Pseudoduganella albidiflava: one gene and its partner. The protein of the gene in region 1 binds, or shares a complex with, the protein of each later gene. Links are inferred from orthologs where the notes say so. Each region holds a gene or a part of one and is shown on either strand. Other genes may lie near its edges.

The links.
Region 2: the proteins of EYF70_RS24295 (region 1) and uvrB are in contact, whole or in part, in a crystal structure (PDB 7EGT), measured with the Thermus thermophilus proteins. The link is inferred for Pseudoduganella albidiflava from one-to-one orthologs. Residues at the interface, in WP_096412145.1 of Thermus thermophilus: His654, Arg656, Phe657, Gln666, Asp668, Glu669, Lys680, Arg681, Leu682, Ser683, Lys685, Tyr686, Ala687; in WP_096411307.1 of Thermus thermophilus: Glu23, Leu25, Arg26, Asp27, Gly28, Glu29, Arg30, Phe31, Arg55, Glu326, Asp327, Phe328, Glu379, Ser382, Gln383, His398, Gly400, Arg401.

The regions. Positions count from the first base shown.
Region 1 is NZ_CP036401.1:5,847,130-5,850,471, forward strand. The notes cover bases 230-3,253. They hold EYF70_RS24295 (UvrD-helicase domain-containing protein), read left to right. Parts: upstream 230-600; coding sequence 601-2,907; downstream 2,908-3,253. Other genes in these bases: EYF70_RS24290 (BPSS1780 family membrane protein), read left to right, coding at 230-492; EYF70_RS24300 (M56 family metallopeptidase), read right to left, coding at 3,143-3,253. Also shown: more of EYF70_RS24290, read left to right, coding at 1-229; more of EYF70_RS24300, read right to left, coding at 3,254-3,342. UniProt on the Escherichia coli protein: A helicase with DNA-dependent ATPase activity. Unwinds DNA duplexes with 3'-5' polarity. Translocates on single-stranded DNA with 3'-5' polarity. Initiates unwinding more efficiently from a nicked substrate than double-stranded DNA.
Region 2 is NZ_CP036401.1:1,450,207-1,453,480, reverse strand. Bases 21-2,976 are described here. They hold uvrB (excinuclease ABC subunit UvrB), read left to right. Parts: upstream 21-434; coding sequence 435-2,519; downstream 2,520-2,976. Other genes in these bases: EYF70_RS06185 (SdpI family protein), read right to left, coding at 2,732-2,976; EYF70_RS06195 (amino acid aminotransferase), read right to left, coding at 21-233. Outside these bases: more of EYF70_RS06195, read right to left, coding at 1-20; more of EYF70_RS06185, read right to left, coding at 2,977-3,274. UniProt on the Escherichia coli protein: The UvrABC repair system catalyzes the recognition and processing of DNA lesions. A damage recognition complex composed of 2 UvrA and 2 UvrB subunits scans DNA for abnormalities.

The DNA of each region.
Region 1 (3,342 bases):
GGCGTGATCCACTTGCTGGTGTTCCTTGCCGCCGGCGCCATCGGCGTGCTGCTGTTCGCCGATACCGAGGCGCTGCGCAACGCCACGCCGGCCGAATTGCAGACCAATCCGCAACTGTTGCTCGATTCCGGCCTGGTGCCGACCATGGCGACCACGGCCCTGCTGTATATCCCGGCGCTGCTGGTGATCAGCTTTGCCGCGCCGCTGGTCCACTGGAACGGCATGGGGCCCGGCAAGGCGCTGTTCTACAGCTTCTTCGCGATCAAGCGCGCGGCCGGCGCGTTCTTCATGTTCGCCGTCAGCCTGTTCGCGATCACGATCGCCGTGCTGCTGCTGGTGCGCGCGCTGTTCGGCTTCGACACGATGGGCCTGGCGCTGATGCGAATGCTCTCCGAGGTGCTGTACGGCGTGGCGCACTGCGCGCTGTACGTGGCCTACGTGCATATTTTCCCGCCTGCGCAGGCCGCTGCCGATCCCTTCGCCAAGCCCTAGCAACCGACGCGGGACCGGGCGCCAGGCGCGCGCCCGGGCGCGATCCGGCAGGGTTCCGCAGGGTCCGGGCCCGGCTCTGGACGCGGGTCTGGAAGGTATAATGGCGGGATGCAGAATCTCCTCCACAACCTCAATCCCGAACAACTCGCCGCCGTTACCCTGCCACCGCAAAACGCCCTGATCCTGGCGGGCGCCGGCTCGGGCAAGACGCGCGTGCTGACCACGCGCATCGCCTGGCTGATCCAGACCGGGCAGGTGTCGCCGGGCGGCATCCTCGCCGTCACGTTCACCAACAAGGCGGCCAAGGAGATGCTGGCGCGCCTGTCGACAATGATGCCGATTAATACACGCGGCATGTGGGTCGGCACCTTCCACGGTCTGTGCAACCGGCTGCTGCGTACCCATTACCGCGACGCCGCCCTGCCCCAGTCGTTCCAGATCCTCGACACGCAAGACCAGCTGTCGATGATCAAGCGCCTGCTGAAGGCGAACAACGTGGACGATGAAAAGTTCCCGCCGAAATCGGTGATGTACTTCATCAACAACAACAAGGACCAGGGCTTGCGCGCCAGCCAGGTCGAGGCCTACGACGCCAACGAGCGCAAGCTGGTGGAGCTGTACGGGCTGTACGACGACCAGTGCCAGCGCGAAGGCGTGGTCGACTTCGCGGAACTGCTGCTGCGCACGTATGAACTGCTGTCGCGCAACCAGCCGCTGCGCGAGCATTACCAGCAGCGCTTCCGCCACATCCTCGTCGACGAGTTCCAGGACACCAACAACCTGCAATACGCGTGGCTGAAGCTGATCGCCGGGCACGGCACCGGGCATGGCGGCGCGCTGTTCGCCGTGGGCGACGACGACCAGAGCATTTATGCATTCCGCGGCGCCAACGTGGGCAACATGGTGGCGTTCGAATCCGAGTTCAGCGTGAAGAACCTGATCAAGCTGGAACAGAACTACCGCTCGCATGGCCACATCCTCGATGCGGCCAACGTACTGATCGCCAACAACAGCCGCCGGCTGGGCAAGAACCTGCGCACGGACGCCGGCCATGGCGAACCGGTGCGCGTGTACGAAGCCACGTCGGACTTGCAGGAAGCGCAATGGCTGGTGGACGAGGCCAGGAACCTGATCGGCGAAGGCACGCGGCGCAGCGAGATCGCCGTGCTGTACCGCTCGAACGCGCAATCGCGGGTGATCGAGCACGCGCTGTTCTCGGCCGGCATTCCGTACACCGTGTACGGCGGCCTGCGCTACTTCCAGCGCGCCGAGGTGAAGCACGCGATCGCCTACCTGCAGCTGATGGACAACCCGCACAACGATTCGGCCTTCCTGCGCGTGGTGAATTTCCCGGCGCGCGGCATCGGCGCGCGCACGCTGGAGCAGCTGCAGAACGCGGCCGAGACCTACGGCATCTCGATGTATGCGGCGGTGCCGTACATGGTCGGCAAGGCCGGTACGTCGCTGGGTGGCTTCGTCAAGCTGATCGAAGGCGTGCGCTTTGAAACGCAGCAGATGGCCCTGCCGGAACTGGTGCGCATCACGCTGGAATCGTCCGGCCTGCTGCAACACTATGCCAACGAGAAGGATGGCGCCGACCGGGTGGAAAACCTGGAACAGATGGTCAGCGCGGCCACCCAGTTCGTCGGCGAGGAAGGCTATGGCCAGGGCGCGCCGGCACACCTCGGCCCGCCGGCCGATGCGCAGGCCGGTGCCGCGATCATCAATGCCGATGGCGTGGAGATCATGGATGCCGATGCGCCGCTGGCCACCGTGATGTCGCCGCTGTCGGCCTTCCTCGCGCACGCTTCGCTGGAAGCGGGCGACAACCAGGCGCAGGCCGGCCAGGATGCGATGCAGCTGATGACCGTGCACTCGGCCAAGGGCCTGGAGTTCGACAACGTCTTCATCACGGGCCTGGAGGAAGGCCTGTTCCCCCACGAGAGCAGCTCGAAGGAAGAAGGCGGCGTGGAGGAAGAACGGCGGCTGATGTACGTGGCGATCACGCGGGCCCGCAAGCGCCTGTACATGTGCTTCTGCCAGACCCGCATGCTGCATGGCCAGACGCGCTACAACATGAAGTCGCGCTTCTTCGACGAACTGCCGGAAGAGTCGCTGAAGTGGCTGTCGCCGCGCGTGCAGACGCACTGGTTCGCGAACAAGAAGGCGCAGTGGGAAGACGTGCAGCTGAACGGCGGCAGCGACAACGCGATCGCCCAGCGCATCGCGCAAAAGTCGGCTTCCGGCTCGGCCTGGCGCATCGGCGAATCGGTGGCGCATGCCAAGTTCGGCGAAGGCGTGATCGTCAACATCGAAGGCAGCGGTGCCAACTGCCGGGCGCAGATCAACTTCGGCAGCGCCGGCATGAAGGTGCTGGACCTGTCGGTGGCGAAGCTGGAGCGGCTGGGGCGGTAGGCGCGGGCCTGTCGGTAATGCCGCTTAGATAAGCTCACCCCAAGTGCAAATTCCGGGGTCAGACCCGGCGGGTCTGACCCCAGCCCTTCGCTGTTGGGGTGAATGCATGCGCTTCTAACCTATCGAGTAACGCTTAACTTAGCGGCATTTGGGCCTGTCGGCGTTTTCCACCTTTGGGAAGCCGGTGTCCGACACCATAGTTGCAGTCCCTTGAACGGCGCTGGTGCGCGCCGGGTCAGCCTTGCCTGCCCACCTCGGTTGCCTGGCCCTTGCGCAGCGCCTCGTCGATCAGCGCGCGGGTGGTCTTGTCCGCCTCGCGGCTCAGCCGGCCCTGTTCGCGGCCCAGCTGGCCCATCCTGCGGCCATGTTCCTCCATCGGCTTCGACAGCTCGGCCATCCGGGCATGCAGCGTCTTCATCGGTTCGCGGCTGGGGT
Region 2 (3,274 bases), 4.4 Mb from region 1 along the record:
GCGGCCAGGCCTTCGATCGGCAAGTACGTGCGCGGGGCTGGCTGTTCAATCAGGATGTTTTCAGCTTTCTGCACGCACGACAGCAGCGGCACTTTGCCATTGTCGTCATAATAAACACCCACGCCCAGGTTGATCTTATTGGGGTTGGTGTCGGCGTTAAAAGCTTCGGTGATACCCAGGATCGGGTCGCGCGGAGCCATCTCGATGGCACTGAAAACGGAAGGATTCGTCATGATAGGATTGGATTCGATTGGATGCGATTCGCAGCGGATGAGCACTACAACATTACTGAGCAAATTCAGCGGCAATTACTCTGGACAGTGATGACGGTGCACAGCAATTCCGATGCGCGGCGTTGGCCAGGTGTGCCGGCCACCGCGCAATGACTGCACAATGTGGTGTGCAACTCCCTATTCTAGCAAAGGTCTGACTTCATGGCTGATTTATCACTGGCCGGCGCTCCCGAGCCCACCGTGCTGACGTTCCCGGATTCACCGTTCAAGCTGCACCAGCCCTTCCCGCCCGCCGGCGACCAGCCGACCGCGATCGAGGCCCTGTGCGAAGGCATTGGCGACGGCCTGTCGTTCCAGACGCTGCTGGGCGTGACGGGTTCCGGCAAGACTTACACGATGGCCAATGTGATCGCCCGCATGGGCCGTCCGGCGATCGTGTTTGCGCCGAACAAGACACTGGCGGCCCAGCTCTACAGCGAATTCCGCGAGTTCTTCCCGCAGAACGCTGTCGAGTATTTCGTGTCGTACTACGATTATTACCAGCCGGAAGCCTACGTGCCGCAGCGCGACCTGTTCATCGAGAAGGATTCGTCGATCAACGAGCACATCGAGCAGATGCGGCTGTCGTGCACCAAGTCGCTGATGGAGCGGCGCGACGTGGTCATCGTGGCCACCGTGTCGGCCATCTACGGTATCGGTAATCCGAACGAATACCACCAGATGATCCTGACCCTGCGCGCCAAGGACAAGGTCAGCCAGCGCGACATCATTGCCCGCCTGATCCAGATGCAGTACACGCGCAATGAAGTGGACTTCGGCCGCGGCACGTTCCGCGTGCGCGGCGATACGATCGACATCTTCCCCGCCGAACACGCCGAACTGGCGGTGCGCCTGGAAATGTGGGACGACGAACTGGAGTCCATCCAGCTGTTCGATCCGCTCACGGGCCGCGTGCGCCAGAAGATCCCCCGCTTCACCGTCTACCCCGGCTCGCACTACGTGACGCCCCGTTCGACGGTGCTGCGGGCCATCGAAAGCATCAAGGCCGAATTGCGCGACCGGCTCGAGTTCTTCCGCAAGGAAGGCAAGCTGATCGAGGAACAGCGCCTCGAGCAGCGTACCAGGTTCGACCTGGAAATGATGGCCGAGATCGGCTTCACGAAAGGCATCGAGAACTATTCGCGGCACCTGAGTGGCGCGCTGCCGGGCCAGCCGCCGCCAACCCTGATCGATTACCTGCCGCAGGATGCGCTGATGTTCATGGACGAATCGCACGTGCTGGTCGGCCAGCTCTCGGCGATGTACAACGGCGACCGTTCGCGCAAGACGAACCTGGTCGACTATGGCTTCCGCCTGCCGTCCGCGCTGGACAACCGGCCGCTGAAGTTCGAGGAATTCGAGGGCAAGATGCGGCAGACGATCTTCGTTTCCGCCACGCCGGCCGAGTACGAGCAGAAGCATGCCGACCAGGTCGTGGAACAGGTGGTGCGCCCCACCGGCCTGGTCGACCCGCAGGTGATCGTGCGGCCGGCGCGCACGCAGGTGGACGACCTGCTCTCCGAGATCAACGACCGCATCGCCAAGAACGAGCGGGTGCTGGTGACCACGCTGACCAAGCGGATGTCCGAGCAGCTGACCGAATACCTGTCGGACCACGGCATCAAGGTGCGCTACCTGCACAGCGATATCGAAACGGTCGAGCGGGTGGAAATCCTGCGCGACCTGCGCATCGGCACGTTCGACGTGGTGGTCGGCATCAACTTGCTGCGCGAAGGCCTGGACTTGCCGGAAGTGTCGCTGGTGGCGATCCTGGATGCCGACAAGGAAGGCTTCCTGCGCTCCGAACGTTCGCTGATCCAGACCATCGGCCGCGCCGCCCGCAACCTGAACGGCGTGGCGCTGCTGTACGCGGACCAGATGACCGATTCGATGAAGCGCGCGATCGACGAAACCGAGCGCCGCCGCGCCAAGCAGCTGGCCCACAACGAGAAGCACGGCATCATCGCGCGCGGCGTGAACAAGGTCATCAAGGACATGATCGACGGCGTGTACGACCCGAACAAGGCATCCACCAACCTGAAGGCGGCCCAGGAGACAGCGAAGTACGAAACGATGAGCGAGAAGCAGGTCTCGAAAGAGATCAAGCGCCTCGAAAAGCTCATGATCGAGCATGCCAAGAACCTGGAGTTCGAGAAGGCCGCGCAGGTGCGCGACCAGCTGCACCTGCTGAAGGAGCAGATGTTCGGCGCGCCGGGGGCCGACGTGATTTCGATCACGGGCAAGTAGGCCGGAAAATATGCTGCCGAACAAGCCAGCCCTGCATGAAAAACGCCGCGTTCACGCGGCAATGCTGTTCAGATAAGGCCACCCCAAGTGCAAATTCCGGGGTCAGACCCGGCGGGTCTGACCCCAGCCCTTCGCTGTTGGGGTGAATGCATGCACTATCGATGAGCCGGCGACGTTTAACTGAACGGCATTACCGCGTTACGCGGCGTTTTTTATAGCTGCCCTGCCCGCTCCAGCCGCTTGTACAGCACCAGCGAATACAGTACCGGCAGCAAGGCGCCGATGACGACGAGTCCAATCGCCAGCTCGCCCGATGCGCCGAGCAGCACCGCCAGCAGCCCCACCACGCCCGCCCCCACCATCAGCTTCGCACCCACGCGGTGGGTTGAATACCACACTCGCTCGCTCGCCAGCGTCCATGGGGTGCGGATACCGATATAGAAGTTGCGGCGCACCTTGCTCAGCGAGTTCCCGATCAGGGCCAGCACCAGGCAGATCCCGGCTGGCACGGCGCGGCCCACGTCGAACGTTGCGTTGAAGATCGAGGTCAGGAGCAGCACCTGCATCAAGCCCATCAAGCCAACCACCAGGGTCATGATATAGCCGGCTGTCGAGCCAGACGCGCCCACGTCGTACCCTTTCGGCGACAGGTAAGGCAGCGCGGCGCCGATCGCCAGGGCGAACGCCATCGTTCCCGGCCCGGTCAGCCAGACGATCCAGCGCGGACCGAAACCATCGGCTTCGCCCTGCGCATT